One region of the Streptosporangium sp. 'caverna' genome, then DNA from elsewhere that is predicted to be linked to it. Evidence: riboswitches for the same ligand, from Rfam matches in the RefSeq annotation. Region 1 holds a riboswitch; each other region holds the start of a gene.
What was found. A riboswitch is a leader RNA that binds a small molecule or an ion and turns the genes downstream of it on or off. The one in region 1 is predicted to bind thiamine pyrophosphate.

Region 1 (10,470 bases):
CCCGTGGCCTCGCCTCCGATCCGTGATCACTAGATCGTTATGGTTCCGACTCTCTCCGCTCCGGCCGAGGACGTACGGTGGTCCGCATGGGTCGTATCGTGATGGCAGTTCTGGGCGTCATGCTCGCGCTCTACGTGGTGTTCGGGCTCGTGCTGCCGGCACTCTTCGGGCTTCTCAAGTTCGCGTTCCTCCTTGCTCTCGTGGCCGTCGTGGCCGTCGCCGCGGTCACCGTGGTCGGCAAGTTCGGCAAGTCCGGCAAGTCCGGCAAGTGAACCTGCTCCTCGCCCTCCAGACGCTCTCCGTCTGGTTGTTCGACGGCGGCGGGCTCATGACGGCGACCGCCGTGGTCGGGCTGGGTGTGCTCCTGCTCGCCTGGGCGCTTCGTCAGGTTCCCGTCGCCTCGGAAGCGGGACGGCGTTCGCCGCTCTCCCGGCGCGACCGGGCCAGGCGGACCATGTTCGTCCGGCAGCGCGACCCCGACGCGGCCGGGCGGTCCCGGTCCAGAGCACCCTCGGCGGGCTCGGCGCCCGCGTAGCCACCCAGACACGTCCGGATCGCGGGCGCCTTCTGTGCTGATTCCATTCCAGTCAGAAGGGCTCCCATGTTCGACTCCGTCATCGAGTTCACCGCCGGTCTCATCACCGCGCTCGCCCAGCCCCTGAACTCCACCGCACTGGCGATCATCGTGTTCACCCTCGGCGTCCGGCTCCTGCTGCTGCCGTTCGGCGTCATGCAGGCCAGGGGCGAGCGGGCCAGGGCGCGGCTCTCGCCCGAGGTCCAGAAGCTGAGAAAGCGGTACGGCCGCGACCCCGAGCGCCTCCGGCGAGAGCTGTCCGCCCTCTACGCCAGGGAGAAGACCTCGCCACTGGCCGGCTGCCTGCCGGGGGTCGCCCAGATGCCGTTTTTCATGGTGATGTACCAGGTCTTCATCTCTTCGACGATCGCCGGGAACGCCAACGCGCTCCTCACCCATGGATTGTTCGGGGTGCCGCTGGGACAGCAGTTCGCGAGCACGGTGGCCGGGTTCGGATTGCTCAGCGGGCCGACGCTGGTCTTCGCCGGACTCTTTCTGATGCTGCTCGTTGTGGCATTTATCACATCACAGCGCATACGGCGGACGATGAGCGACGAGGTCCAGCCGGAGTTCCTGCGCGGGGTCATGCCGCTGATGCCGTTCGGGACGGTGCTGGCCGCGGCCGTGCTTCCGCTGGCGGCGGGGATCTATCTGCTCGTCACCACCTCGTGGGCGGCCGGTGAGCGGGCCTTCCTGCACCGTCCGGCGCTCGCCGGGCACTGACCCCGTTCCGCCCCGGCCGACACCGACCGGGCCCGGAGCGCTCTCCACTCGGTCCGGCGGCTCACCGGGCACCGGCCCGGGTGGCACTTTGCCGGGTGCTGATCTGCGAGCTCCTGTCCTGTCTCACCACACCGTGAGGCAGGACAGGAGCTAACCGCATTCCCGCAGGGCGGGCTCGGCGACGGAGACCTGGCCGTTGCCCACCTGGCCATTACTGACAGTGCTGACAGCGGTAACCACCGCCCACACCGTGGTGGTCTCGCCCTCGTGCCTGACCCCCCATTGGGAAGCCACATACTCGACGATGCCGAGGCCCCGTCCCCCCAGAGAGGAGAGCGTGGGGCGGCCTGCCCGAGGTTCGGTGGCAGCGCCACCGTCACTCACCGCAACCTCGACGTGTTCTTCGGCCCAGCGCCACGCCACTCTGATCTGCCCCGACGGCAGTGGGTGCGCGTGACGAAGCGCATTGCTCAACAGTTCGCTGACCACGAGCACCGCATCATCGATCGCGGTTTCGTAAACGCCCCATTCCTGCAGGTCAGAGGAGAGGCGTTGACGTGCGACAGCGACGCTGGACGGTGCATACGGCAACAACACGACGCTCGACGCACTCACCTCCCCGTATCCCTGTTCCCCCTAAGGAACACACCCCTGTACGACCGAAATGCCCCGTTAGATGGTCTTAGAAACCGGGTGTCAATTACAGCTTGTGCACATTCGACAATAGATCAGCTCTTCCGTGACCGACTCGTTACCGCATCGGCGTGTCGGTTAGGTAAGGGGGCCGGGCGTGTCGGCAATGCTCAAGGCCAGCCGCATTCGAGTGCCACCGGTGGGACGCGGGTGCGCCGACACCTCGCCGCCCTGGGCGCGTGCCAGGCTCCGCACGATGTAGAGGCCGAGGCCGACCCCGCCGAACCGGCGGCGATCACCGCTGTCCCCCTGGACGAAGCGTTCGAAGACGTGCTCCCGGCTGGCCTGGGCGATCCCGACGCCCTCGTCGTCGACGACCAGCACCACCTGATCGCCGTCCACCCAGGCCTCGACCCTGATCAGACCGCCGTCCGGTGAATACTTGAACGCGTTCTCCAGGAGCTGGCCCAGCAGGATGTCGGTGGCGAACGCGTCGCCGGAGACCAGAGGCAGGTCCTCGGGGACGTTCACCTCGATCCGATGCAGCTCGGGCAGGACCGGCAGGCCCAGCGTGGCGGCCCGGACCAGCTCGCCGAGGTCGAAGCCCTCGATCCTGAGCGTCAGCTCACCGGCTCCGGCCCGGGAGCCCAGCAGCAGGTGGTCCATGAGCTGGCTGAGGGAACGCGCCCGTTCGGCGATGGTGTGCACGGCGGAACGGCGCTCGGCGTCGGTCATGCTGTCCCAGCGCGCGTCGAGCGTGCTGGCGAAGCCGCGGACCACGGTGATCGGAGTGCGCAGCTCGTGACTGGTGGTGGCCAGGAAGAGGTCCTTGGCCTCCTCCAGCTCCTTGCTCCGGGTGATGTCGCGGAAGTCGACCACGATCTCTCCCGTCTCCACGATCTCCGCGCAGAGCACGTCCAGCCAGGTGCCCGAGGGAAGCTGGAGGGTGAGCTTGTCGCCCGGCTCCGGCAGCTGGAACGGCGGCGGCCAGCCGATCACCTCGGCCGCGTGGAAGCCGGTCAGCTCGGTGGCCGCGGGGTTCCACTGGACGACCCGGCCCAGACCGTCGAGGACCGCGATGCCGTCGGCGCTGGCGTCGAACACCGCCCGTTCGTGGGCGCGCTGCCGTTCGGCCTCCTGGTAGGCCATGGCGTTGCCGACGGCGATCCCGGCATGCCCGGCGAGCAGCTCCAGCAGCTCCAGCTCCAGATGGCCGACCTTGCGCTTGGCGAACAGCGCGTACAGCGCGCCGTACGGCCGGCCGCCCATCGCGGCGAGGCCGAGCGCGATGGTGTGCAGGCCGGGCAGCCGCGACCAGATCAGCTCGTCCAGCCGGCCCTGGTCGCCGGTCTCCAGCAGCACGGTCCTGCCGCCGCGCAGCAGCTTGCCGACCAGGCTGGTACGGAGGTCGGCGGTGGAGCCGTGCAGCGATTCGGGGAGTTTGTGGCGGGCCACGAGACGGAGCCGGTCGCCCTCGATGCGGACGAACCCGCCCGCGTCGGCTCCGGTCAGCTCGGTGAGGCTGGCCGCGATCCGGTCGAGCACGGCGGGCAGCTCCCGCTCCGCGTTGATGTCGGCGACCACGTCGGCGAGCCTCCGGACGAGCTGTGCCCGGCGGGAGGTCCGGTCGTCGGCGGTCTCGTCGTCCTGGGCCAGGTGGTAGACGCTGACATAGCCGAGCAGGTCGCCGGTCTCCGAGCGCAGCGCGCTGGTGTCCACCCGCACGTCGAACAGGCTGCCGTCCCGGTGGAACCGCTTGGTCCGCAACGACACCTGACCGCCGGTGCGGACGCGCTCGAGAACCGCGTTGTGCTCGGCCACCAGCTCTTCGGGGACCACCGGCGCGCGGCGGCCGAGCATCTCCCCGGCCGACCAGCCGAACAGGCGTTCCGCGGCGGGATTCCATGTGAGAACGGTCTCGTCCCGGTCAAGGGCGACGATCGCGTTGGGAGCACCGGCGACGATCGCATGGGGAGCACCGGCAACGGCCACATGGCCGATGCCACCGTCACTTCCGGCCCCGTCGTACCCCACGTATCCATAGTGCCGCTTCCACCAGCCTGATCTTGGCACTTTCGCCCCGCACGTGTCGCCACTCGCCGGGGCGATCCGTCCGATACGCTGCGGTCACCACACACCTGGATACGAAAGGGTGGGGCCATGTCATCCGGCGACATCGATGCATTGCTACGGGTGACCTCGCCCAACTACATCGGGACGAGCCATCCGGACATCGCGTTCGGCACTCTCGACGGCCCGGTGGGACGCCTCACCCTCGCCGTGACGAACCGGGGCGTGGTGGCATGCAGCTACGAGGACGAGAACATCGTCTTCGAGCGGGTCAGCAGGGAGGTCGGCACGTTCATCGGGCCGGACGCGCGGCGTCTCGACCCGGTCCGCCGGGAGCTGGACGCCTACTTCTCCGGCCGGCTGCGCGCCTTCACGACAACGATCGACCTACGGCTGGCCACGCAGTTCGCCAGGACCGTGCTGCAGATGATGCTCGCGGTGTCGTACGGGACGGTGACCACCTACCGCGAGATCGCCGAGCGGATCGGCAGGCCCCGGGCGCTGCGCGCGGTCGGAAACGCGCTGGGCAGCAACCCCGTGTGCGTGATCGTGCCCTGTCACCGGGTGGTCGAGAGCGAGGTCGTCCTCGGCGGCTACGCGGGAGGCCCGGCCGTCAAGGAACGGCTGCTGCGCATCGAGGCCAACGGCGCAGGCCACGCACCCGGCGGCTCGTAGGCCGCCGAGCATCCGGAAGTCCGGCGACGGCACCGGAGGCACGCCGAAGCCACGAGGCCCCGGGCTCGCCAAAAGCCCGGGGATCGCGGAGGGACGCCGGAGTGCGCCGAACCCACGGGGTCCGGAACCACCCCGGCGCCCGGAGGGTCAGGAGCGGCGCCGGAGCAGGCCGATGCCCAGGGTGAGCAGGCCCGCGACGAGGAACGCGCCGATCGACGCGCTCATCCACGGCTGAGGAGTGAACCCGATGGCTCCCCTGACGCCGTCCCAGATCTGCGCCCACCACGACACCGCCGAGGGCGCGGCGAGCAGCCACCAGGTGACGAAGCCGAGCACCCACGGGATCACCATGAGCCAGCGCGAGGGGGCGTTCTCCGAGGTGTTCCAGTCTCTGCCGCGACCGAGCAGGAAGTAGTCGACCACCAGCACTCCGAGCATCGGCACGAACACCGCGCCGATGATGCTGAGGAACGCGCTGTAGGAGTTGACGTCGATGACGAGGGCGATGCCCGTGGTCAGCACGCCGATGATCACGGAGAAGATCCGGCGGTCCACCCGTGGCATCAGGTTCTGCAGCGACATCGCCGTGGAGTAGACGTTCGCGAACGACTGGTCGGTCTCGCGCAGCACCAGGATGCCGAAGAACAGCGCGCCGAGCGGGGCCGCCACGAACGGGGCGAACACGGCGGTCGGCTGCTCCAGCACCAGGTTGTGCCCGGCGAGCGCCACCGCGTAGACGCCGACGGCCAGGCAGGCGACCTGGGCGATGGTGTAGCCGCCGACGACGCCGATGAAGGCCCCGCGGCTGGAGCGCGAGTGCCGGGCGTAGTCCGCCGCGACCGGCACCCACGACACCGACAGGGCGACCACGAAGTCCACGGCCGGCGCGAAGGCGTCCCAGGAGCCGCCGGTCTGGACGGGGGTGTCACGGAAGAAGACCACCGCGAACCACGCCATCGAGATGATCACGCCGACCGTGACGAAACGCCGGATCAGCCGGATGGCTCCCAGGGGGTAGATGGTCAGCGCCGTCGTCAGGACCCCGGCCACGATCGCCCAGACCGCGTAGGGGACCGACGATCCGAAGATCGCTTGTGCGCCCATCGCGACGACCCACAGCTCGAACGCGCCCCATCCGATCATCTGGATGATGTTCAGCACGGTGGGGACGTAGGAGAGTTTCGCGCCGAACAGCCCGCGCAGCAGCACCATGGCGGGCTGGCCGGTCTGCGCTCCCGGCACCGCGGCGAGGCCGACCATCGCGGTGCCGATCAGGCTGCCGACGAGGGCCGCGACCAGCGCCGCGGTGAAGGTGAGCGGGTTTTCGTCGAGCAGGGGATTGATCAGGAACAGCGCGAAGGAGAACCCGAGCAGGCTGACACCCAGATTGGCCCAGAACGCGCCCTGATCGAGCGCGCCGAGGGTCTTGGGGGGTGCCTCGTCGAGGGTGAGAGGGGCCTCGGCCGCGCTGTGATCAACGATGGCAGGCGTCATTAACGCTCCCTACGCCGGCATTACCCGGACAGGTTCATGCGGTCGGCAGCAGCTGTAGCTGCCCTCTCAGCCTGGTTGCCCCAAGCTCCCGCGTCGGTTGGTGCGCAAAGCCGGGATCATCCCAGCTCGCGCCCTCATGATGCCCTATGTGTCCGTGTTCAGCCAGCGCCGGGCTGAAGCGCCCATCCCACGGTACGAATTCGTGGGCGCACGGCCGCGTAAGCGGCGAGACCGTGCGCCCACGGCCGTACTGCAGGCATTCGGTCTCCGGACGAGTGGTTCCGCACCGGGCCCGAACGCGAACACCACCGGGCCCCCGCATCACGCGAGGACCCGGTGGTGAGGCGAAACGGTTCTTAGACGAGGCAGCCGAGAATCTGGGGCACGGTCGCGCCGGTGATGTCGGAGCTGATGTCAAGGGCGGTGCCGAGGGGCATCAGCCTGGCGCCGACCAGGCTGAGGAACGGCCCGGTGGCGGCCTTGACGTTCGCGCACAGGTCCGCCTGCGCGGCGGCGGGAGCGGAATCCGCCTTGGCCTCACTGGAGACCGCAGGAGCCGAGTCCGCCTTGGCCTCACTGGAAACCTCGGGAGCGGAATCCGCCTTGGCCTCATTGGAAACCGCAGGAGCCGAGTCCATCGGGGCCTCGCTGGAGACCGCAGGAGCCGAGTCCGCCGGGGCCTCGCTGGAAACCGCAGGAGCGGAGTCCGCCGGGGCCTCGCTGGAAACCGCAGGAGCGGAGTCCGCCTTGGCCTCACTGGAAACCGCAGGAGCCGAGTCCGCCGGGGCCTCGTTGGAGACCTCGGGAGCGGGGTCCATCGGGGCCTCGTTGGAGACCGCAGGAGCCGAGTCCATCGGGGCCTCACTGGAAACCGCAGGAGCCGAGTCCATCGGGGCCTCGTTGGAGACCTCGGGAGCGGGGTCCATCGGGGCGGCGTTGGAGGCCTCGGGTGCGGGGTCCGTCGTGGCGGCGTTGGAGATCGCAGGAGTGCCGAGCACGGCCAGGCCGAAAGCGGCGATCGCGGCGGTACCGACGGCAATATTCCGAAGACGAAGCATAAGAGTCCCTTTCAATGACAGCGGCGTCTTTGGACGCCCGGACGGATTGTTCTCCGCCCATTGCCATTGAAAACCCGAGTAAAGAAATGAATTGAAGATAATTTATTAAGTCCACCTAATATTTATGCCCAAATGCATTGATGTCGATCCGCCCTCAGGGAAGTCGATGGGGATCATCCGCGACGAAAATTTGCCGCGAGAGCGCATATGGGCAGCTCAGAGCCATGATCACAGGAAGACAAGGGGAGTTTACGACAACTTCCCCACTCTTCACGAATGGGCGCCAAAAGGCCACGAATGTCGGTCGGCGCCTCGAATTTCCGGGGTGGGACCGAATCTTCATGCTACGAAACGATCGTCTTACGGATTAAGCAACAATGATTCCGTGAAACGTGACGGAATGAAGAAAAATGAGATATCGACGCTATTTCAGGGGCTTCTGTATTGAGCGAGCCCATCGCGGCCGGTGCCGCGAGCGCAGGGACCGAAGGGGACGGAAGCTCGGGCGAGGCGCGGCTTCTGCCACCCCGTCCCGTCTCGGTCGTGCGGTGACCACCGTCGAAACCGCTCCTCCAGGTCTGGAGGCCTGCTCTCTCCAGACCTGGAGGGACCTCTGGAGACTGATCGCGGGATCCACCGGCGACCGGTACCGCGAGGGCCGCGCACACCCCCGCCCCGGATGACGCCTCCCGGTGTGCTCACACCGGCCGGGGCGGATCGGCCCGGGATCCGGGGGATGAAGGACGGCCCCGGCGTTCTTACCGGCTCTCAGGCCACGAACGGGTCTCCACCGTTCTCGCCGATCATGGGACGGCCCGCGAGGTCCCAGGACTGCATGCCGCCACCGACGTTGATCGCATCCCAGCCGACATGGTTCAGCCAGGCGGCGGCGTTCGCGGAACGACCGCCGAGGCGGCAGATCACGTATACGGGCGCGTCCTTGGGCACCTCTCCGGCCCGGGCCTGCAGCTCGCCCAGCGGGATGTGGACGGCGGTGGGCGCGTGGCCCGCTCGCCACTCGTCGATCTCGCGTACGTCGAGCAGGAACGCATCATCCGGCACGGCCTGCACTTCGATTTCAGGAACACTCATGAACCCATTGTCCCAAGTCCTTCACCGAATGTGTCCCAAAGCCGCTCGGAGGCTCAGGGAACGCCCCAGAAGGCGAGCTCGTGGGCCATCCCTCGCGCTCGGCCCTCACATGGTGCTCACGACGTAGGGTCGAGCGATGACGACGATCGCGGAGGAAGTGCTCCTCCTCGCCTACAGCGAGGCGGAGGGCAGGCAACTGATCGGCTCCTCGGAGCTGGACGCCGCACTTGGCGGCGCCATACTGGCGGAGCTGGCGATCCACGACCGGATCGACCTCGCGGGCAAGCAGGTCACCGTCCGCGATGCGACCCCCCTCGGGGACGAGGAGCTCGACGCGGCACTGGCCAGGATCGCCGGGGAGCCGAGGGAGCGCAAGCCCGAGTGGTGGGTCCAGAAGTTCCATTCGACCAAGCTTCGCAAGCGCCTGCTCTCCCGCCTGGCAGAGCGGGGCGTGCTGCGCGAGGAGCAGCGCAAGATCCTTGGGATCTTCCCTTCCACCCGCTACCCGGAGCGGGATCCGAGCATTGAGCGGGGAATCCGCGAGCGCGTCCAGAGCGTGCTGTCCGGGACCGATCCCGACGAGCGGATCGCTGTGCTGGTCGCCGTACTGCATGCGGCCAAGATCGACCGCAAGGCGTTTCCCGACGCGAGCGGGGATCGCATCCGGGAGATCACCGAGGGCGAGTGGGCCGGCGAGGCGGTCGCCAAGACCATCGCGTCGATCAACGCCGCGATCATGGTGGCCGTGATGAGCGGAGCCATCGCCGGCGCCTCCTCGGCGGGCGCCTCCGGCCAGTAGCGTCTCCGCCGGTCGAACCGCTACGACCGCCGCAGAGACGCGGGCCTTTCTCCCGACGTGAAGCCGGGGAGAAAGGCCCGCGCTTGGTGCGGCGGGAGGCGTCTCCGGTGTTCACGCCGGAGACACGGGGTCATTTCGGGAGGACGTCCTTGGGAACGGGCTTGTCCTCGGCCAGGGCCCTGAACATGCGAAGGGCCTTGTCCGTGTCCCATTTGACGACGGCCTGGCCGTTGATGGTGGGCAGCGAGCCGACGGGAACGACCGTGGTGACCGGGTTGCCGCCCATGGCGAGACCGAGGGAGAGCAGGTTGAAGGCGCCGCTCTCCTCGCCGATGGTCACGGAGTCGGCGGCGCTCAGCGCGAGCGGGACGGAGGTGAAGGGGTTGATCAGGACCCCCGGGCTCGCGGCCTTCTTCACCACCGCGGAGAAGAACTGGCGCTGGCGCTTGGTCCGATCGAAGTCGGGGATGGCGCCGGTGGCACGGGTGCGGACGAATCCGAGGGCCGTTCCGCCGTCCATCACCTGCAGGCCCTTCTTCAGGTTGATCCCGGCCTTGGGGTCCTTGATGGCCTGCGGGACGTTGATCTCCACCCCGCCGATGGCGTCCACGATGCCCACGAAGCCGCCGAAGCCGATCTCCATATAGTGGTCCACCCGCAGGCCGGTGACCTGTTCCACGGTCTTGGCGAGCAGCTTGGGCCCGCCGTCCTGGAAGGCGTAGGCCGCGTTGAGCTTGTCGCTGCCGTGGCCGTCGATCGGCACGTAGGAGTCACGCGGAAGGCTGACCAGGGTCGGGCGGTCGTCGTTGTCCGGGATGTGCAGCAGCATCATCGTGTCGGTCCGGCGGCCGAGGGCCTTGCCGGTGGCGAGCTTCTTACGCTGGGCCTTGGTCAGGCCCGCACGGCTGTCGGAGCCGACCAGCAGCCAGTTGGTTCCGGCTGTGGCGGCGGGACGGCCTTCATAGTCGCTCAGGGCGGCGACGTGGACCAGCCTCGAATTAATCATGAAATATCCGCCGACGGCCAGCACCAGCAGCAGCACGAGCAGACCGACGAGAATCTGTACGGCCAGCCTGCCGGGACGCTTGGGCCGCCAGGAGCGGCTCGGGGTCCGGGGGCCGCCCTTCCCGCCGGAGCCCCCGCCGGAGACGGCCGGCGGGCCGCCCTGGAAGGCGGTGGCAGGCGCCTCGGCGGACGGCGACAGGGGCCTGACGGGGGTCGAGCCCGACCTGGCCTTGCCGTAGACCCGCGAGGATCCCCGGGGTCGCGCGTCGTCCGCCGGCGCTTCCCTTGCGGGCTCCGCAGGCGCGCCCGGCACCGGGTAGGCCGGCTGCCCGGCCGCTCGCGGCGGT
Region 2 (10,470 bases), 4.3 Mb from region 1:
GTCTTGAAAGGATAGATTTTGACGCCGGAGGAGATGTACGCCTCGGCCTCGATGATGCACTCGTCGCCGACGACGGCGCCCTCCTCGACCCGGGCGCCGGTCATCAGGTCGGTGTTCTTGCCGATGACGCAGCCGCGCAGGTGGGCGCTCGGCCCCACGTAGACGTTGTCGTGAACGGCCGCGCGATGCAGGAAGGCCCCCTCGCGGACCACGGCGTTGCTGCCCAGCACGGAGTATTCGCGCAGCTCGGCCCCTGCCTCGACCTTGGCGTAGTCGCCGATGTAGAGGGGGCCCTTGAGGATGGCGTCGGCGTCCACCGAGGCGCCCTCGGCCACCCAGATGCCCGGGGAGACCTCGAAGGCGTCGATGTCCACCTTGACGCGGCCCGAGAGCACGTCGGCCTGGGCCTTGAGATAGCTCTCGTGGGTGCCGACGTCCTCCCAGTAGCCCTCGGCGACGTAGCCGTACAGGGGGGCGCCGCGCTCCAGCAGCTTCGGGAACACGTCGCCCGACCAGTCGACGGACTCGCCGGCGGCGATCTCGTCGAGGACCTCCGGCTCCATCACGTAGATACCGGTGTTGACGGTGTCGGAGAAGACCTGGCCCCAGGTGGGCTTCTCCAGGAAGCGCTCCACCCGGCCCTGGTCGTCCACGATGACGATGCCGAACTCCAGCGGGTTGGGGACGCGCTTGAGCCCGATGGTGACCATCGCGCCGTTCTCACGGTGGAACCTGACCATGTCGGTCAGGTCGATGTCGGTCAGCGCGTCGCCGGAGATGACCAGGAAGCGCTCGTCACGGAGCTTGTCCGCGGCGTTCTTGACGCTGCCGGCGGTGCCGAGCGGCGTGTCCTCGGTGGCGTAGTACAGGCTCATGCCGAGCTCGTCGCCGTCGCCGAAGTAGTTACGGACCAGGGCGGCCAGAAACTGCACGGTCACCACGGTCTCGGTGAACCCGTGCCGTTTCAGCAGCCGCAGCACATGCTCCATGATCGGCCGGTTGATCACAGGTAATAAAGGTTTGGGCTGGTTCGCGGTCATCGGCCGGAGCCGAGTTCCCTCTCCGCCCGCCATCACAACGGCCTTCACAGATCACCTCTTAAGGCGTTTGGCCTCGCTCATGAGCTGACGCACCTGTACCCAATACAGCACCCCCGACCACCAGTACAGACCTGTTCCCCAGATCGCGAGCGACCAGCCGACGAATTGGGCCGGATCTGCGTACCAGGCGTCGTAGCGGGCGAGGAAGAGCAGTGGGAAGGCGTAGAGCAGGTTGGCGGTGGCCGCCTTGCCGAGGAAGTGCACCGGCAGTGCCGGGCCGTACCCGAGGCGGCGCAGGATGAGGGGAATGCCCAGCAGCATGACGTCCCGCAGCGGGATCGCCAGCGCGAGCCACCAGGGGATGATCCCGCGCATGGCCAGGCCGAACAGCGTGGCCAGGATGTAGAGCCGGTCGGCCAGCGGATCGAGCAGGCGGCCGAGCCTGCTGGTCTGGTTCCAGGCCCGTGCGATCTTGCCGTCGAGCCAGTCGGAGAATCCCGCCAGCATCAGCAACGCGACGGCCCAGCCATCGGCCTTCGGGCCCAGTACCAGCCAGAGGAAGACCGGTACGCCGAGAAGCCTCGCCAAGCTCAACGCGTTGGGAACCGTCCAAATTCGATCTTCGGCTCCCGATGCTTCCGGATTCACCGATATGTCTCCCTCCCCGTACCTGATGGTGAGACTACTGCGTCGGCTGCGACCGGGGGGATGGCGGGCGCACAGGTGAGCGTCTATGGTTTTGATCAACCAACGCGGGAGCCCGGAGGACCGGGCTGAGAGGACGGCTACTGCAGCCGCCGACCGCCAGAACCTGCTCCGGGTAATGCCGGCGAAGGGAGTTTGCGCGATGACTTCCGCGCGTATTTCCAGCTTCAAGATCTATCAGGGTGACCTGCGCGTCCCCATGCGCGAGGTGCGCCTGACCAACGGGGAGACGGTCACGCTGTACGACACCTCGGGCCCCTACACCGACCCCTCTCACGCCGTCGACATCACCCGCGGCCTGCCGCGCCTGCGTGAGGACTGGATCCTGGAACGGGGCGACACGGCCCGGTACGGCGGCCGCCCGGGCACGCCGGGCGACGACGGCTACCGGGACCGGGGCGCCTGGGCCCGCGACCTCCGTTCCCTCGACGCGGTCTTCACCGGTGACGGCGACCGGCCGCTGCGGGCGGCGGGCGCGCCGGTGACCCAGCTCGCCTACGCCCGGCGCGGCCGCGTCAGCCGGGAGATGGAGTTCGTCGCGGTCCGCGAGGGCGTGAGCGCGGAGTTCGTCCGTGCCGAGGTGGCCGCCGGACGGGCGATCATCCCGGCCAACGTCAACCACCCGGAGAGCGAGCCGATGATCATCGGCCGCAACTTCCTGGTGAAGATCAACGCCAACATCGGCAACTCCGCCGTGGCCTCCACCATCGAGGAGGAGGTGGACAAGATGACGTGGGCGACCCGGTGGGGCGCCGACACCGTGATGGACCTGTCCACCGGACGCAACATCCACACCACCCGCGAGTGGATCATTCGCAACTCCCCGGTGCCGATCGGGACCGTCCCGCTCTACCAGGCGCTGGAGAAGGCCGGAGGCGACGCGGCCGGCCTGTCGTGGGAGATCTACCGCGACACCCTGATCGAGCAGTGCGAGCAGGGCGTGGACTACTTCACCGTCCACGCGGGGGTGCGCCTGGCCCACGTGCCGCTGACCGCGCGGCGCAGGACCGGCATCGTCTCCCGGGGAGGCTCGATCATGGCGGCCTGGTGCCTCGCCCATCACCGTGAGAGCTTCCTCTACGAACACTTCGCCGACATCTGCGAGATCCTGGCCCGGTACGACGTGGCGTTCTCGCTGGGCGACGGCCTGCGCCCCGGGTCGATCTCCGACGCCAATGACGAGGCCCAGTTCGCCGAGCTCCGGACGCTGGGCGAGCTGACGAAGATCGCTCACGCGCACGACGTCCAGGTGATGGTCGAGGGGCCGGGCCACGTCCCCATGAACAAGATCAAGGAGAACGTGGACCTGCAGCGCGAGCTCTGCGACGACGCCCCGTTCTACACCCTCGGCCCGCTGACGACCGACATCGCTCCCGGTTACGACCACATCACCTCGGCCATCGGCGCGGCGATGATCGGCTGGTACGGCACGGCCATGCTCTGCTACGTCACGCCCAAGGAACACCTGGGACTGCCGAACAAGGACGACGTGAAGACCGGCGTGATCACCTACAAGATCGCGGCGCACGCGGCCGACCTCGCCAAGGGCCATCCGGGAGCGCAGGCCTGGGACGACGCCCTGTCCGACGCCCGGTTCGAGTTTCGCTGGGAGGACCAGTTCGACCTCTCCCTGGATCCCGGGACCGCCCGGTCCTTCCACGACGAGACGCTGCCCGCCGCCCCCGCCAAGACCGCCCACTTCTGCTCGATGTGCGGCCCGAAGTTCTGCTCCATGAAGATCAGCCATGACGTGCGCAGGTTCGCCGAGGAACGCGGTCTGACCGACGCCGAGGCCCTGGAGGCCGGGATGAGAGAGAAGTCCGAGGAGTTCTCCCGTGAGGGCGGCCGGGTCTATCTGCCCGTCGAGAACCTCTGAGGACGCCTGACGAGGCGCGGGGGCGGGCGGCCGTGCCGTCCGCCCCCGCGCACCCTCTACCCTTCACATCATGACCAATGACACCACGCTCTTCCTGGGCCAGTGGCTGCGCTCCCCGGGGACCGTCGGAGCGGTGGCGCCAAGCTCGCGACGGCTGGCGGAGGCGGTGACGGCACCGGTCCCGCACCGGGGCGACCCCGTGATCGTCGAGCTCGGCCCCGGCACGGGCGCCTTCACGGCCGAGATCCAGCGCCGGCTGGGCGGCCGGGGGCACCACCTGGCCGTCGAGATCAACCCGAGGCTGGCCGAGTTCCTCGCCGCCCGGAACCCGAAGGTTGACGTCGTGGTCGACGACGCGGTACGGCTGCCGCAGCTGCTCCAGGAGCGCGGCCTCGGCAAGGCCGACGTGATCGTGAGCGGGCTCCCCTGGGCGGCGTTCTCCTCAGAGACGCAGACCAACCTGCTGAACGCCGTCATCGCGATCATGGGTCCCCACACGGCCTTCACCACTTTCGCCTACAGCTTCGCCAAGCGCCTGCCGCCCGCGCGGCGCTTCAAGAAGCGCCTGTCCGACACCTTCGAAGAGGTCGTCCTGGGCCGGACCGTGTGGGGCAACGTGCCGCCGGCCTTCGTCTATCACGCGCGCAGGCCTCACGGGCACGCGGGCGCTTCGGCCTGATCGGCCCCGCGAGACGGTAGAGCTTGATCGAACTTCGTTCTACGATTGCGCCCGCAATCAGAATGGAGTTGATCACGGTGGATTTCACCCTTCCCGAGAGCGCGCTCGCCGTCCAGCGCGGCGTCGCCGACATCTGCGCGCGCTACGACCTGGACTACTGGCAGCGGTGCGAGAACGAGAAGCGCTGGCCGGAGGAGGTCTGGGCGGAGCTGGCCAAGGGAGGCTGGCTCGGCCTGGCCGTGCCCGAGGAGTACGGCGGAGGCGGGCAGGGTCTCCTGGAGCTGGCCGTGGCCACCGAGACCCTGTCCGCGTCCGGCTCGGCCGGCGGCTCGGCGTTCACCTACGTGCTCACCCCCGGTTTCGGCGCCCTGACCCTGGCCAGGCACGGCAGCCCCCGGCAGCGCGGCGAGCTGCTGCCCAAGCTCGCCACCGGCGAGCTGGAGACCTGCTTCGCCCTGACCGAGCCGGACGCCGGATCCAACGCCCTGGGCATCTCCACCTTCGCCCGCCGCGACGGCGAGGAGTTCGTGGTCAAGGGTCAGAAGGTCTGGATCACCGGCGTGCAGCGCGCCACCTGGATGCTCCTGGTCACCCGGACCATCCCGGCCGCCGAGGCCAAGCCCCGCAGCAACGGCCTGACGGTCCTGCTGGTGAACGTCCCCGAGGCGGTCGCCGCCGGGCGGCTCACCTTCCAGCCGATCCCGAAGATGGGCGCCAACACCACCCCGTCCAACATGGTCTTCATCGACGACCTGCGGGTGCCCGCGGCGAACGTGGTGGGCGAGGTCGACCAGGGCGCGCGAGTGCTGTGGGACATCCTCAATCCCGAACGGATCCTGCTGGCCGCCTCCGCGCTGGGCGGCGCCGAGGTCGCCTTGAGAGTGGCCGTGCAGTACGCCAAGGAGCGCGAGGTCTTCGGCCGCCCGATCGGCGCCAACCAGGCCATCGCCTTCCCGCTCGCCCAGGTCAAGGCCAAGATCGAGCTGGCCAGGCTGATGCTCTACAAGGCGGCGTGGCTGTTCGACCGGCAGCGGCCGTGCGGCACCGAGGCCAACATCGCCAAGCTGACCGCCTCCCAGGCGGCCTGGGAGGCGGCCGACCACGCGTTCCAGACCTACGGCGGCATGGCCTACTCCCTGGAGTATCCGGTCGCCCGCCTGCTGGCCGACGCCCGCATCGGCAGGGTCGCCCCCGTCACCGAGGAACTCCTGCTGAACCATCTCGCCACCCAGGTGCTCGGACTGCCCAGAAGTTTCTGAGCCGGTTGCCACGCGCGCCACGGGGGAAGACCATTGAGCAGATCTGAGCGAGCCCAAGGGAGTGGTCGATGTCCGTCTACGCCAGCACCGTGGTCAACGCCCCCGCCGACGAGGTGTGGAGCTACCTGAGGGACTTCGGCAACCTGGCCGAGTGGCTGCCCGGGATGACCTCCTGCGTGATCGAGGAGGGCGCGGCCACGCAGCCGGGGGCGGTGCGCCGGATGGAGGGACCGGGCGGGACCTTCAGGGAGCGGCTGCTCGTCCTCGACGACGACGCCCGCTCCGCGACCTACGAGATCCTGGAGTCCCCGCTGGCGGTCACGAACTACCGGGCCACCTATCGGATCGCCCCCGTCACCGACAGCGGCCAGGCGTTCATCGAGTGGCAGGCCACCTTCGAGGCCGACGACGAGGCGAAGCTCAACAAGATCCTCACCCGCGGCGTCTTCGAGCCCGGCCTGGCCTCCCTGCACAAGCGTTTCCAGGACGGCCTCTCGTGAGGTGACACCCGCGATACCTCGGTGACCTGCCAGTATCGGTGATGTCATATCATCGAGATCGATGATATCGACGGATCTGCCATGACCCGGCAGCCATCACCGATGCGCCGTCCGGCCGAAATCTTCGCGCGCAGCCTCCTGGCGGAGCGTGCCCTCCCCGCGTGCCGGGAGCTGTGCAGCGGCAAGCTGGGCTGGCAGACCATCCTCGCCCGCATCTATCGCGACCCCATCGAGGCCGCGCAGTTCGCCACCGCGCAGTCTCCCGACCTGCTGCTCGTGCTTGTCACCAGCGGGGCGTACACGATCGAAAGCCGCAAAGGGCGATTCTGGCAGAAGGCGAACTACCACCCCGGGTCAATCGGTGTGACCGCACCCGGGAACATCAGCATGCTGCGCTGGCGCGCCGATCCCGGTCAGCGGCTGGAGTCTCTGCACATCCATCTGTCCGCGGACCTCATCGACGAGTCCTGCGAGGCTCTTGGCGTGAAGGGCCCGTGGTCGCGCCGGCTGCCGGATGCGCTGCTGCTGGAGGACCCTCTCCTCACCGCTGCGGGCCGGGCCGTCTGCAGGGCGCTGCGGCTTGGCGCCCCACCCCTGTACGCGGACTCGATCGCGCAGTTGCTCGCCACGCACCTGCTGTACGGGTCGGAGGTGAGCAGGAGGAGAGACGTCCATCCCTCCGCGCTCGGCGACACCGCGATGCGGCTTATCACCGATTACATGCATGAGCACCTGCATGAGGAGGTGAGCCTTGACGACCTCGCCGCCCATACGAACATCAGCAAGTATCACCTCCTGCGCTCCTTCGCGAAGGCGACGGGGTTCACCCCGTACCGCTACCTGGTTCGCCTGCGCATGCGCCGGGCCGCCGACCTGCTCCGGGACACCGGTCAGCCGGTTCTTCAGATCTCCACGGCGTGCGGTTACCGCAGCCCGGGGCAGTTCACGGCCGCCTTCCGCCGCCGGTTCGGGGCCTCGCCCACCGAGTTCCGCAGGCAGTTCCAGGGGGACCGCGCGGCGGACCCGGAACCGTTGTCGTTCCTGTAAGGCAATCCGGGGCCAATACCGGGCAATCTTCGGAGGGACGATGTAGGGCAAGACAGGCATTCTTGGATACCGTGCTTTTGTCCACTTATGAGCGAATTGTCCATATTTGTCCTGATACTTCCATCGAAGCGTCATGACCGAGGCCGGACTGACCGCAGCTTCCGGCGGTGCCACGGGTGGGTCCGAGCGGCTCCACGGTTACCGCAGGACGCCCCCGCTGCCTGAGCGCCCGGGGATCAGCGCCCCCGACGCTCCGGCCGAACCGCCGACCCGGCTGGGGACGGACCAGCCGCGGCTCGCCCTGCGCGGCCTGATCCTCATCGTGCCGTTGTTCGTCCTCCTCGCCTTCGGGGCGGGCGGCCCGGAGAGATCTCTGCAGACACTCGCGCCGGTGACCACTTTCGCGCTGCCCGCCATCGCGATGGTCGCGTTCTACTGGGAGGACTGGCCGGGAAGCTCGCTGCGGGCGGGCTGGGCCGGGCTGACCGACACTCTTCTCCTCGTGGCCGCCGCGCCGGTCCTCAGCGTCGCAGGGCAGGCGGTCGTGGCGGAGGTCGACCTGCCCGCGCTGTTCGGCTTCGAGCCGGGCGCCGGTCACGTGGCGATGTTCCCGCACACGATGCCCCTGGCCGCCGGAGCCTTCACGGTGATCCTGCAGCTGACCCTGGTGACGGAAGGCTGGCCGCTGCGCGGGCTCGGCCGGGTCCCCTCGGGCATCGTGGCACTGCTGGTCAGCTGGGTGATCGGGGCGGCACTCTACTTCACCCTGCTCGACGTGCACGGCGAACCGGCGACGACGCCGGGCGGTCTGCACGAGCTCAGCGGGCCTGTGGCGCCGGGGGCGTACGGCGCCTGGCTGACCTCGGTGGGCGCCTGGCAGCTGGTGTTCTTCCTCGCGCTGCGGGGCTGGCCCTTCTCCGGCATCCGCCGACGCGCCCCTCGCCTGCTGGCCGGCAACGTCGCGGTGATCGCCTGCGGGTGGGCGACCTACCTGATCCTGCGCCACGGGCTCGACTGGACCCCGAATCGGGTCTTCGCGGTCTGCGGTTCGGTCATCGCCGCGATCCTGGTGGTGGCGATGTTGTTCGAGGCGTGGCCGTGGACCCGGTTGTTCTCCCCCCTGCCCGGCCGTCTCTCCGTACTGATCACGGCGCTGGTGCTCACGGGCGTGCTGTACGGCGTGCTGTCGGCGGTCGCCCGGCACGCGCAGTGGTCGCATGAGAACCCGGACGACTGGATCGGATACGCCGTACTGAACGCGCTCGGCATGAGCGTGATCCTCCATGTGGCGATCTGGAGACGCTGGCCGGTGGCCACGGGAACGACGGGAAACAGGACCGCATGACACAGCAGACGCATCCGGCTGTCCAGGCTCTGCTCGACGGCGTCAACAGCGGCGACGCCGACGCCTTCATCGGGTGCTTCACCGAAGACGGCGTGGTGGACGACTGGGGCAGGGAGTTTCGCGGTGCGGCCCGGATCCGGGCCTGGAGCGACGCGGAGCTCATCGGCGCGCGGGCCATCATCGGCGTCAGGAACGTGGAGCGGAGAGGAGGCGAGATCATCGTCACCGCCCGGGTCGGCGGCACCGGGTTCAACGGCCCGAGCCATTTCTTCTTCCGTATCAGGGGGGACCGGGTGTCCCGCATGACCATTCGCGTCTAGCAGGCACAGGGAAGGAAAAAGACCATGGATCAGGAAATCACTCTGCGGGTGGACGGGGAGGAGCACACGCTCACCGTCGACACCCGTACGACCCTGCTGGACGCGCTGCGTGAGCGGCTCGGCATCACCAGCGCCAAGAAGGGGTGCGATCACGGACAGTGCGGGGCCTGTACCGTCCTGCTCGACGGCCGGCGCGCGAACAGCTGTCTCGTGCTCGCGGTGGCCGGCGTCGGAGCGGAGGTCGTCACGGCCGCGGGTCTGGCCGACGGCGACGAGCTGCATCCCATGCAGCGCTCGTTCATCTCCCACGACGCCTTCCAGTGCGGTTACTGCACCCCCGGCCAGATCGTCTCCGCGGTGGCGATGCTGCGCGAGGCGGAGGCGGGCTGGCCGAGTGTGGTGAGCGAAGACCTCGACGCCGACGAGGTCGTGCTCGACCACGGGGAGATCGCCGAGCGGATGAGCGGCAACCTGTGCCGTTGCGCGGCCTACGCCAACATCGTGCCCGCCATCGCGGAGGTGGCGCGGTCATGAAGCCCTTCGCCTATCAGCGCGCCGACGACATGTCGTCCGCCGTCGCCACCGTGGCCGAGCGGCCGGAGGCGAGCTTCCTCGCCGGCGGGACGAACCTGGTGGACCTGATGAAGATGGAGGTGCTGACTCCCGAACTGCTGGTCGACGTCAGGCATCTCGTCTCCCACCGGATCCAGGACCTCCCCGGGGGCGGCCTGCGGATCGGCGCGGGCGTGTCCAACAGCGAGCTGGCCGCCGACCGGCGGGTCCGGCGCGGCTACCCGATGCTGTCCCAGGCGATCCTCGCGGGCGCCTCGTACCAGCTGCGCAATCTCGCCACGGTCGGCGGCAACTTCCTGCAGCGCACCCGCTGCATGTACTTCCGCGACGTCACCATGCCCTGCAACAAGCGGGAGCCGGGAACGGGCTGCTCGGCCCGGGACGGCCAGCAGCGTGACCTGGCGATCCTCGGCGCCTCGAAGTTGTGCGTCGCCACGCACCCGTCCGATATGGCGGTGGCCATGGCCGCACTCGACGCGGTGATCCACACCGTCGGGCCCGCGGGCGAGCGGACGGTCCCGGTGAACAGGCTGTACCGGTTCCCGTCCGACGGGCCCGAGCGCGACACCGTCCTCGACCGGGGCGAGCTGATCACCGCCGTCGAGATCCCGGCGGCGCCGATCGCCGCCGGGTCGCGCTACCGCAAGGTGCGTGACCGCGCGTCGTACGCGTTCGCGCTCGTCTCGGTCGCCGCCGCGATCGAGGTCGACGACGGGGCCGTGCGCGACGTGCGCATCGCCCTGGGGGGCGTGGCCCACAGACCCTGGCGGGCGATCACGGCCGAGCGGGAACTGCTCGGCAGGCCCGCGACCGAGGAGAGTTTCCGTGCCGCCGCCGAGGCCGAGCTGGCCGCGGCATGGCCGCTGCCGGGCAACGCGTTCAAGGTGCCGCTCGCCCGCAACACCGTCGTCGGCATGCTGCGTGCCCTGACCGAGGAGGCACGATGAGCGGCCGCGGTGCGGTGGGCGCGCCCCTGGACCGCGTGGAAGGGCACCTGAAGGTACGGGGGGCGGCCACCTACGCCAACGAGTGGCCGGTCGAGAACCCCGCCTACCTGTATCCGCTGCTGTCGACGATCGCCTCCGGACGCGTCACCGGTGTCGACACGAGCGCCGCGATGGCCGAA
Region 3 (10,470 bases), 2.6 Mb from region 1:
GTGGCGCGCACCTCGGCGAGGTAGCCGTCGCCGTCCTTCCAGGCGGCCACCGTGGCCAGCACGCCCAGGGAGCTCACCTCGCCGAACATCAGCGGCGGCTGGGCGGCCAGCGCCCGGCGGACGCGGGCGTCGCCGACGTGCGCGACGGAGCAGCGCAGCCCGGCAAGGTTGAACGCCTTGCTCGCCGAGGTCAGCGTCACCGTGCGGGCGGCGGCCTCCGGCCCCAGCGTGGCGAACGGGATGTGGCGGTGCGGGTCGTGTACGAGGTCGGAGTGGATCTCGTCGGAGATGACGAGCAGGTCGTGCCGGTCGGCGATCTCCGCGATCCTGGTGAGCTCGTCGCGGTCGAACGCCCGGCCGGTGGGATTGTGCGGGTTGACCAGGATGATTGCCCGGCACCCGTGCCGCGCGACATCCTCGGCCAGCCGGTCGGCGTCGAAGCGCCAGCCCTGGCCGTCGTCGACCATGGGGATGGGGACGAGCCGGCGATTCATGTCCGTCAGCGTCTTGATGAACGGCGGGTAGGCGGGCAGGTGCATGGCCACGGCGTCGCCGGGCTGGGTCGTGATGTGCAGCAGGACCTGCAGGGCCTGGATCAGCTCCGTGAAGTGATGGATGTGCGACGGGTCCGGAGACCAGTCATGGAGCCGCTTCATCCGTTCGGCGAAGGCCTCGTTGAGCGGGTTCGCCCCTGGCTGGTCGTCCCAGGCGGGGTAGCCCAGATCGACCTCGATGGCGTGCGCCAGCGCTTCGCGCACCGGGGGCGGCACGGGGAAGTCCATGTCGGCGATCCAGGCGGGCAGTACACCCGGCCCGGCTTGTGCCCACTTCACACCCGGACGCCGACGCAGGGCTTCGAGGTCGAGATCGTCGAACATGGGGCTCCATTCGCTCGTCTATGGTCCCGTTTTGGGCTGATATTAGACCATTGGTGAACGGTGTGCTGTCCAGGCGCCGGCAGGTCCGCGGCCTGCTCGCCGACGTCATCGGCGGCGGAGGTTGCCGGTGTGCCACCCCGGTGGGCGACGGGGAGAGAGGAGTCGTCGGCCCACGCCCAAGGCTCCAGCCGCGGCACCACCCCTCGGCGCCCCGCCGCAGTCAGAGATCAAGCCCGGCATCGGTCATCCCGCTGGAAGTTCTCAGCTTCGTTTTCAACCAGGTGACGGGTGGTCCTCGACGCGGAACGGCCACCGGGCGATGCCCCGAGGGTTGTGCCCACGGAAGTGGTGTACGAGTCGAATGCGGGTGATCACTTCCGGAACCGTCGCCCGCACCTGGTAATACATAAGCCCGCCCCCCGACCGAGGACGCCGCATGTTCATCGATGGCAACGAGATGTATGTCGACGACAACGAGTACGACAGATATCTCGACGCGCTCTACCCCGGGATGAGAGCGGCCGACCCGCGCGACCCCGGCGAGACGTTCTTCCATGAGGACGGGGTCTACCGCTGGGACAGGATGGGCGGCCACCGTGAAACCTACGCCGGGCTGCCCGTCGCCGATTTTCGTATGCTCAACGGCCACGGCGATCCCGACCCCTCACACTTCGCCTGGCCCCTGCACGGCAGCGAGCTGTACGAGGAGGCCGACGGCCCCGGGTTCACCGCGGGGCTGGAGAAACTGCTCGCCACCGTCGACGGTTCCGGGATCCAGGCCATCGTGGTCGCCGGGATCAGTGCGCGCGACGCTCCCGCCGTGCTCGCCGCCAACGCCCACCGGCTGCCCCGGCTGCGCTCGCTGTTCCTCGGCTTCATCGAGCCCGACTATCAGATCTCCTGGATCCAGCAGGGGGACATCACCCCGGTCCTGGAGGCGTTCCCCCACCTGGAGCGGCTGGACGTGCGCGGCAGCGAAGGCCTGCGACTCCGTCCCATCAGGCACGGGTCCCTCAAGGTCCTGCGGTTCGAGACCGGTGGGCTGCCCGGCGACGTCGTGCGCGCGCTCGGGCGGTGCGACCTGCCCGCGCTGGAACATCTGGAGCTGTGGCTCGGCGTCGCCGAGTACGGCGGCGACGCCACGGTGAACGACCTCGAAGGCGTCCTGTCGGGGACGGGCCTGCCCTCGCTGCGCCGGCTCGGCCTGCGCGACAGCGAGATTCAGGACGAGGTGGCCGCCGCCGTCGCCGCGGCACCGGTCGTCGCCCGGCTGGAGGCGCTCAGCATGGCCATGGGCGAGCTGAGCGACATCGGAGCCGAGGCCCTGCTGAGCGGCCGGCCCCTCACCCACCTGCGCCACCTCGACCTGCACCACCACTTCCTCACCGCGCCCATGGCCATACGCATCCGGCACGCCCTGCCCAACGTTGAGATCGACCTCTCCGAACCTCAGGAGCGTCTGAGCGGGCGCTACGTCGCCGTCTCGGAGTAAACCGCCGTCGGACAGCCGTCCGTCATGTCCGGCGACACATCTGTGGCCTGGCCGAACTCTTACACCACCTCCGTGGACGCAACCCGCCGCCCGGCCCTGCGCCTGCCGACACATGCGTCCTGGGCTGGGGGCCGGTCCCGGTGCGGCAGGGCCACGGGGGCTGCGTCATCTTCCCGCCGGCTGGTGGCCTCTGTTCGCTGCCAGGCTGTGCAGGGCTTCTCCGTCAAGTCTCAGGATCGCTATCTCGTCGAGCTCGCGAGCGTGCAGGCGACCGTAGAAGCGCAGGGCCGGCTCATTGGTGCGCAGCACCCACCACTCAAAGCGGGCACAGCCCCGCCGCACCGCCAGTTCGGCAAGGTGAGCGAGCAGTGCCTGCCCCAGTCCGCTCCCCCGGTGCTCAGGACGGACGTACAGGTCTTCGAGATGGATGCCTGCCCGGCCGCGCACGGTGCTGTAGGTGGAGTAGAAAAGGGCGAACGCGACCGGCTGCCCGTCGATCGTCGCCAACAGGGCTTCCGCCAGCGGGTGCGGACCGAACAGTGCCTCTGCCACATCTCGTGGCCGGGCGGTGACCGGCTCGGGATGCTCTTCCACTTCCGCGAGTTCGACGATGAACCGGTGCAGCACGTCGACATCACCCGGCTCTGCCGGACGGATAATCAGTTCGGGAGCTGGGGGCGTTTCTGGGCGATTCATCCAGGTATTGTGCCTGCTCCGTTCCGCCATACGCACGCCACGGCGCACCTACGCCATCCGCCGCTCTCTGGTCGCACCGCCGCTCAGATGCAGTACAACGATCGTCACGGGCGACCGATGTCTGCTTCTGCTGCGGTCGGTGCGTAAGCGTCGGATACCAGGCGGCCACCGACAACGGCGGTGCGACCGGCTGTGTCAGCCTGCCTGACCCGTCCTCACCAGTGACGCCAGCGCGCCCTCGGACAGGCTGCCCGGCTCGGGCTCCGCGACGAAGATGCTCAGGCCGGGCACGCTCTCGAAGTGCAACGTCTCATGCCACAGGGTCAGGTCGCCGACGCCGGAGTGACGCAACCGTATGGGGGTCTGCCTCGGCTCCCCCACATCGTGGCGAGCCCATATCCGGCGGAACTCCATACTCTCCGCCGACAGCTCGTTGATGAGCTCCCCGATGAAGGGCTCGTCGCGGTCGTTGCCGACGGCGGCCCGGAAGTGGGCCACGTTGAGCTGGGCTTCCTTATCCCATTCCCGGCAGAGCTCTTCTGCGGTGGGATCGAGAAAGAGCAGCCGCATCACGTTGTCGTTGTACGTCAATCCGTCGAGGAGGGCGGTGGCCACCCGGTTCTTCGCCAGAATGTCCTGCCGCTCGTTCACCACAAAAGCCACCGCGCGATCCCATCTCTCGATCAGCCGCACCACTTTCGCGGGCACCTGGTCGCCGAACCGTCCTTCGCGCGGGCGCCGGCGGGGGCTGACGAGATCGTAAAGATGCTCGGTGGCCACGGCGTCGAGCTGGAAGACCCGTGCCAGCGCCGCGAGCACCTGAATCGACGGCTGGCGCTCCCTCCCCTGCTCCAGCCTGGCGTAGTACCCCGGGCTGACGCCGGACAGCATGGCCACCTCCTCACGGCGCAGTCCCGATGTCCGACGGCGACCGTCGCACGTGAGTTCCACCTGTTCGAGGGTCGTCCTGGTGCGCCGCGCGTAAAGGAACTCCCCAAGATGGTTTCTCGTGTGCATCTCGTCAACCTAGGCCGTCATCGAGGAGAGAGGGTGGCCGTGTCACTCCTACGACAGCCATGGGTAGGAGAACGGCGTCCACCAGCGCTGTGGCGACTCTCGGACCTTTCGCAGCCGTCGGGTGACGGCCGACGATGGTTCCGCGGGCCTCATCTCACCAGGCGGCAACGGTGAGAGGACCGCGCACCACGACACAGACGGAACCGCGATGACGTGTCCACCCGCCGGCGAGACCGGCCGGTCACCGGGCCGGTCGCTCCAGGGTGCTTCCTCTCAGGGGAGGCTCCGGGGTGGTCGGGACGCGCGGACCGGCGAGGACCATTTTGTAAGGAGCATGCAGTGACGAGCCCTGAAACGCCTGCCGACACCCGAGACATGTACATGGTGCACGCCATGTTCCGGCGCGAGTTCGCCGCACTGCCGGCGCTCGTGCGCGACGTCGCAGCGGGAGACACCGAACGCGCGCACCTGCTCGCCGAGCACATCGGTTTCCTGACGGCTGTGCTGGAGGCGCATCACCGTGCCGAGGACATTCACCTGTGGCCCAAGCTCCTGGACCGCGGCAGCGAAGAGGTCGGCCCTGTCGTCCAGATGATGGAAGGCCACCACGAGCGCATCGAACAACTCACCGTGCAGTCCGTCGCGGCGCTGGGCGAGTGGCGTCAGGATGCGGCCGCGGAGCGGGGCAAGCTGCTGGCCGACGTTCTGGACGGCTTGTACGGAGTGCTTTATGAGCACATGGGCCTGGAAGAACAGCACATCCTGCCGTTGGCGGAGAAATATGTCACCGCTACCGAGTGGCATGCCATGGCCGGTTCCACCGGGGCCGCGCTGCCGCCGGGGAAAATGCCTCTGGTCTTCGGCATGACCTTGTACGAAGCAAATCCCGAGGTGATTGAGAACACCCTGTCCTCGTTGCCGTCCGAGGTGCGGACGATGCTTGAGGAACAGGGACCCCGGGATTTTGCCGCCCATTCCGAACGCGTCCACGGCACACCTACGCCTCACCGCAGCGCCCCGCTCAAACCCTCTCAGAGGTGAACTTAGGGAGTTCGCATCCTCTCAGGGGCCACCCAAGCCAGGCCATGCAGCTCGGGTCGGCGTGCTCATCGTTGTCCTCGGGCGAGGGGCACCATCCCGGATCTGCCGGACCCGAGGATCTGCCGCCCGCGGCACCGAGAACATGCTTGTTCTTGATGTCCGCAGCGCCCTGAACTATCTGGACGAAATGGAGAGCATCGTGCGTATCGGATTCACGCTTCCGCAGCTGGGAGCTCTGGCACACTACCCGCGAGAGGTCACGCGCTTCGCCCGGCAGGCCGAGCAACTGGGCGCGGACAGCCTGTGGGTGGGTGACCGGCTGCTGGCTCCGGTGAACCCGACCGTGGGCTACGGAAGCGACGGCACCATCCCCCGCGCTTTCCACGCGCGCCTGGATCCTTTTGTTCTCCTGTCGATCGCGGCTGTCTCCACCGAACATGTCCAGATCGGCACGAATGTCCTCAACGCCCCCTGGTATCCCCCGGCCGTGCTGGCCCGCTCGCTGACCAGTATCGACCTGGTCAGCGGCGGACGGCTCATCCCGGGCCTGGGGGTGGGATGGTCACCGGAGGAATACCTTGCCGTCGGCGTCCCCATGGCGCAGCGAGGGGCGCGCCTGGATGAATGCCTCGATGCTCTGGAGGCCTACTGGTCGGACAATCCCGTCGAGTACCACGGCGCATACTGGACCATCCCGGCGACCTATACCGATCTCAAGCCCGCCCAGCACCCCCGTCCGCCGATCTACCTGGGGGGATACTCCCCGGCAGCGATGCGCCGGGCCGCCCGGCGGGCCGATGGCTGGCTGCCGGTCGTGCGGCCGGGCTCCGCGGCATGGGAGTTCTCCCCCGCCGCCGTCAACGACCCCGTCGACCGGCTCAGGAACATGGCGACGGAGCAAGGCCGGGACCCCTCCCAGCTCGATCTCATCCTTCGCGTCTACCCGACGGCGGAGGGCACCGTCGATCAGGTTGTCGACGCCATCACCGGGGCGGAACAGCACACCCCCGTAGAGCACGCGTTCGTCGACCTGATGGAAATCGCCGAAGACGTCGATCACGCACTCGAGATCGTCAACCAGGTCCTGGAACGGTCACGCAACACGTGACCGGCCGCGCCACGGACACTCGTCCCGCTGCTTGGTGTTGAAGCCCCAGCGGCGCATGGCCGTACGGAGTCCGAGGTCGTCTGGCTCACCTAGGACACTCGGCTGCCCCCGACAGGTAGACGCCCCATGGAATCAGCCGGACATGCCGATGAGCGTGTGTCGATCTCTCCATCTCCCTGCGACGACCACGAAGACGCGATGCGGAGATTCCCTCTACGGGTGGAGCTCTAGACCGACGTGGTGATGAGCTTGTCGGTGACCCATCGGGCGACGTCGGCGGGGTAGGGAGCTGACAGCCCGAGGACGATGTGCCGGAAACCGGTGGCGGTCGCCTCGCCGATCGCGTCCCGGGTGATGCCGGGCTGGTCGTAGGAGACCGGCAGGTGGATCGAGCGGGTGATCGAGGCGGGGTCGCGGCCGATCTCGGTGCAGTAGCGGTCCAGCAGTGCGCTGCGGCCGATGGCGTCGTCGATGTCGCCGCCGGGGATGTTCCACAGGTCGGCGTGCTCGGCGACCACGCGGAGCACGGGGGCCGAGCGTCCGCCGATGAGGATCGGCGGGTGGGGGCGCTGGACGGGTTTGGGATTGCAGAACGCTCCGGTGAGCTGGACGTAGGTGCCATTGAAATCGAACGGTTCGGTCTCGGTCCACAGCCGCCGGATGATCGTGCACGCCTCGGCGAGGCTCCCCACGGCGTGGGCGGAGTCGTGGAAGGGCAGGCCGTGTGCCTCATACTCGCGCCGGGCCAGAGGGTGGCCGGGTCGTGAGCCCGCGCCGATGCCGAAGTCGAGCCGTCCACCGGAGACGATGTCGACGGTCGCGGCGATCTTGGCCAGCATCGCGGGCGGCCGGAAGCGGTTGCTGGTCACGAGCAGACCGAGACGCAGTCGCTGGGTCTGTGCCGCGAGGGCCGAGAGCAGCGTCCAGCCTTCGTGGGTCGGTCCGCTCGGGTCGCCGCCGATCGGCATGAGGTGATCGAACAGCCACGCGTGCTCGATCTCCGGGATGGTGTCCGCCTCGCGCCAGACCCGCAGGATGTCGCGGTAGTCGACCTGCGATGGGGCGGTCATGATCCCGAAACGAGGCCGGGGTGTTTGCGGCATGGGCGGTCGGTCCTTTCAACATGGGTGGGACATGCTCCGGTTCGGAAGCAGGCAGGGGCTCGAGCCTTTGAAGACCTTCCCTTGCGACACGCCAGGCGGCAGGGGCGCGCAAGTCACTGCCCGCCTGCCCTTGCGACGCGTCAGGCGGCAGACGTGTCAGGCGGCGGGGGGTGCGCAGGCTACTTGCCGCCTGGTGACCGACGTGATGAGCGATCAGCGACGTCGCCGCGCCGCGTCAAGCAGGGCGGGCGGCGTGTCGAACTTCTCGTGTGCGGCGAGGTCGACGCCCGGCGCGACGATCGTGTCGATCTCGTCGAGCACGTCGGCGGAGAGCACGGTGTCCGCGGCGGCGAGCTGCGAATGCAGGTGGTCCATGGTGCGGGGACCGATGATCGCGCTGGTCACGGCGGGGTGCGCGGTGACGAAGCCGAGCGCGAGCTGGATCATCGTCAGACCGGCCTCGTCGGCGACCTTCGCCAGCCGCTCGACGGCGTCGAGCCTGGCCCGGTTGGAGGGGATGGCGGTGTCGAAGCGCTGCGGCATGAGCGTCGAGCGGCTGGTGGTGATCGCCCGGCCCTCGCGGACCGCGCCCGACAGCCAGCCCGAGGCCAGCGGGCTCCACGCCAGCACGCCGAGTCCGTACTGCTCGGTCACGGGCAGGACGTGGGTCTCGATCCCGCGCTGCAGGATCGAGTAGCTGGGCTGTTCGGTGACGTACCGGCTCAGGTGGTGTTCCCGGGCGGCCCACTCGGCCTGCACGATGCGGTACGCGGGGAACGTCGAGGAGCCGAAGTAGCGGATCTTTCCCGCGCGCCGCAGGTCGGTCAGGGCCGACAGCGTCTCCTCGTCGCCGGTGCTCGGATCCCACCGGTGGATCTGGTAGAGATCGACATGGTCGACGCCCAGACGGCGCAGGCTGTTGTCCAACGCGGTGACCAACCAGCGGCGCGAGGCGCCCTGATGGTTGCGCCCGTCGCCCATCGGCATGCTCGCCTTCGTGGCCAGCACGATGTCGTCGCGGCGGCCGGCGATGGCCTTGCCGACCATCTCCTCCGACTCGCCCTGGCTGTACATGTCGGCGGTGTCGATGAGGTTGATTCCCCCCTCCAGGGCGGCGTCGACCATGGCGGTGACCTCGTCCTGGGTGGTGTGTCCCAGACCGCCGAAGTTCATCGCGCCGAGCACGAGTGTGCTGACCTGCACACCGGTGCGGCCCAAGGTGCGGTACTGCATGGCTGTTCCCCCTGAGAGGTGTTAGGTGCGTGGCTTGGTTCCGGCCCACTTGCTCTGACATCCTGAACAAACGGATCGTTGTTCCGCTAAACGACAAGCGGAACCGTGTTCCGCTAATAAATATACGGAACGCTGTTCCGTTTGCCAAGTGGAGTGACGCGCAGTGGCCGACATCGACGGTGGATCAGGGGCATCAGCCCCGCGGAAGCGGGCCGACGCCCGGCGTAACGAGGAGACGCTGCTGGGCGTGGCCGCCGCGGCTTTCATCACTTCCGGCGTCGACGTGCCCGTACGCGACATCGCCGCCAAGGCCGGCGTGGGCGTGGGCACGATCTACCGCCACTTCCCGACGCGAGCCGATCTCATCGTCGCCGTCTACCGGCACCAGGTCGAGGCATGCGCCGAGGCCGGTCCGGCACTGCTGGCGAGCAGCAGCACACCGCACACCGCCCTGGCGCTGTGGATCGACCTCTTCGTCGACTTCCTGGTCACCAAGCACGGCCTCGCCGAGGCGTTGCAGTCCGACGATGCCGCCTTCGAGACTCTGCACGCCTATTTCCTCGACCGCCTCGTCCCCGTGTGCGACCAACTGCTCGACGCCGCCGCCGCGGCGGGCGAGATCTCCCCCGGCATGGAGGCCTACCAACTGCTGCGCGGCGTCGGCAATCTCTGCATCGGCGCGGGCAGCAACCCCCGCTACGACGCGCGTCGCATGGTCGGGCTCCTCATCACAGGACTGCGCCTCCGCTAGGGAGCGCCGGCCGCGGGTTCCTCACGGGGCAGCGTCCGGCGGATGAGCGGGCTGTTACCCTTGTTCGCGACGCGGGGTGCCCCGGAATGTCCGGGGCTGAGAGCACACCCGTCGAACCTGATCTAGTTCGAACTAGCGAAGGGACGTCATGTTCTGCGACGACGTCTGGGCACGTTCCGCCACACTGCTGCAAGCCATCCATCAGCACCCCTTCAATACCGCACTCGGCGAGGGCACACTCGACCGCCGGCGGTTCGCCTTCTACATCGTGCAGGACGCCAGATACCTCGAGGCGTTCTCCAAGGCGCTCGCCACCGCCTCGGTGCGGGCCGGCGATTCCCAGGAGGCCGCGTTCTGGTCGCGCAGCGCGCACGCCGCGCTGGACGCCGAGCGGACCCTGCACGAGGGCTACATCGAGGAGTACGGCCTGACCGCCGCCGATCTCTCCGGCATCCGGACCTCGCCCACCTGCCTCGGCTACTCCTCCTTTCTGCAGGCCACCGCGCTCGCCGCGCCGTACCCGGTGCTCGTGGCCGCCGTTCTGCCGTGTTTCTGGGTCTACCAGGATGTGGGTGCGGCGCTTCTGAAGCAGACCGGCGACGTCACCGACCACCCCTACCGGGCATGGATCTCCACCTATGCCGATCCGGACTTCGCCAAGTCGGTCGAGCAGGCCAAAGAGATCGCCGACCGGCTGGCGGCCGCGGCGGACGACGCGACCCGCGCGGCCATGACCGAGGCGTTCGTCCAGGCCACAGAGTACGAGTGGATGTTCTGGGACAGCGCGTGGCACCGGGAGGCGTGGCCCACGGCGCAGTGGCTGCCCGGCGACTGACACCGGCCGAACTCGGCCGAGTAGGCCTTCACCGCCTCGAGGAACTCCTTGGGTGCCAGATCTCCATGATCTGGCACCCAAGGAGTTCGCACTTCGGCGGGCAGGTGTCGCGCCGTGACCACCTTGGACCGCTGATCGGCGAATACCAGCAGGTCGCGTAAGGTCGCCGAGTTTGTGACACCCATGGGGCCCGGCCCTGCCCGCGAGGTGCTCGTGGTCCGGGCATGGCGGGCAGGGCCGAGCCCTCGGTGCGGTGACGGATCAGCCGGTGATGCTGGCCTCTCCGGTCTCGAGGTGGCCGGTGAACCGCTGCGAC

Region 2: another riboswitch for thiamine pyrophosphate. It lies ahead of thiC (phosphomethylpyrimidine synthase ThiC); the one in region 1 lies ahead of DKM19_RS47450 (cytosine permease).
Region 3: another riboswitch for thiamine pyrophosphate. It lies ahead of DKM19_RS36180 (TenA family protein); the one in region 1 lies ahead of DKM19_RS47450 (cytosine permease).

Annotation. Positions count from the first base shown of each region.
Region 1 is NZ_CP029711.1:10,954,086-10,964,555, reverse strand. It holds gene DKM19_RS47480 (hypothetical protein) at 87-272, shown strand; gene DKM19_RS47475 (DUF6412 domain-containing protein) at 269-535, shown strand; gene DKM19_RS47470 (membrane protein insertase YidC) at 602-1,297, shown strand; gene DKM19_RS47465 (ATP-binding protein) at 1,448-1,912, opposite strand; gene DKM19_RS47460 (PAS domain S-box protein) at 2,069-3,964, opposite strand; gene DKM19_RS47455 (methylated-DNA--[protein]-cysteine S-methyltransferase) at 4,091-4,675, shown strand; gene DKM19_RS47450 (cytosine permease) at 4,823-6,169, opposite strand; TPP riboswitch at 6,160-6,271, opposite strand; gene DKM19_RS47445 (hypothetical protein) at 6,526-7,227, opposite strand; gene DKM19_RS47440 (rhodanese-like domain-containing protein) at 7,996-8,319, opposite strand; gene DKM19_RS47435 (GPP34 family phosphoprotein) at 8,456-9,118, shown strand; gene DKM19_RS47430 (LCP family protein) at 9,249-10,470, opposite strand, start outside.
Region 2 is NZ_CP029711.1:3,945,049-3,955,518, reverse strand. It holds gene DKM19_RS17460 (mannose-1-phosphate guanyltransferase) at 1-1,088, opposite strand, end outside; gene DKM19_RS17455 (CDP-alcohol phosphatidyltransferase family protein) at 1,092-1,688, opposite strand; TPP riboswitch at 1,783-1,895, shown strand; gene thiC (phosphomethylpyrimidine synthase ThiC) at 1,888-3,621, shown strand; gene DKM19_RS17445 (class I SAM-dependent methyltransferase) at 3,692-4,300, shown strand; gene DKM19_RS17440 (acyl-CoA dehydrogenase family protein) at 4,378-5,559, shown strand; gene DKM19_RS17435 (SRPBCC family protein) at 5,628-6,059, shown strand; gene DKM19_RS17430 (helix-turn-helix domain-containing protein) at 6,141-7,106, shown strand; gene DKM19_RS17425 (hypothetical protein) at 7,240-8,451, shown strand; gene DKM19_RS17420 (nuclear transport factor 2 family protein) at 8,448-8,771, shown strand; gene DKM19_RS17415 (2Fe-2S iron-sulfur cluster-binding protein) at 8,796-9,305, shown strand; gene DKM19_RS17410 (xanthine dehydrogenase family protein subunit M) at 9,302-10,291, shown strand; gene DKM19_RS17405 (xanthine dehydrogenase family protein molybdopterin-binding subunit) at 10,288-10,470, shown strand, end outside.
Region 3 is NZ_CP029711.1:8,395,836-8,406,305, forward strand. It holds gene DKM19_RS36135 (MalY/PatB family protein) at 1-878, opposite strand, end outside; gene DKM19_RS36140 (STM4015 family protein) at 1,315-2,370, shown strand; gene DKM19_RS36145 (GNAT family N-acetyltransferase) at 2,536-3,066, opposite strand; gene DKM19_RS36150 (helix-turn-helix domain-containing protein) at 3,262-4,083, opposite strand; gene DKM19_RS36155 (hemerythrin domain-containing protein) at 4,423-5,124, shown strand; gene DKM19_RS36160 (TIGR03619 family F420-dependent LLM class oxidoreductase) at 5,324-6,232, shown strand; gene DKM19_RS36165 (LLM class flavin-dependent oxidoreductase) at 6,460-7,302, opposite strand; gene DKM19_RS36170 (aldo/keto reductase) at 7,549-8,568, opposite strand; gene DKM19_RS36175 (TetR/AcrR family transcriptional regulator) at 8,732-9,319, shown strand; TPP riboswitch at 9,382-9,480, shown strand; gene DKM19_RS36180 (TenA family protein) at 9,468-10,154, shown strand; gene DKM19_RS36185 (phosphocholine-specific phospholipase C) at 10,416-10,470, opposite strand, start outside.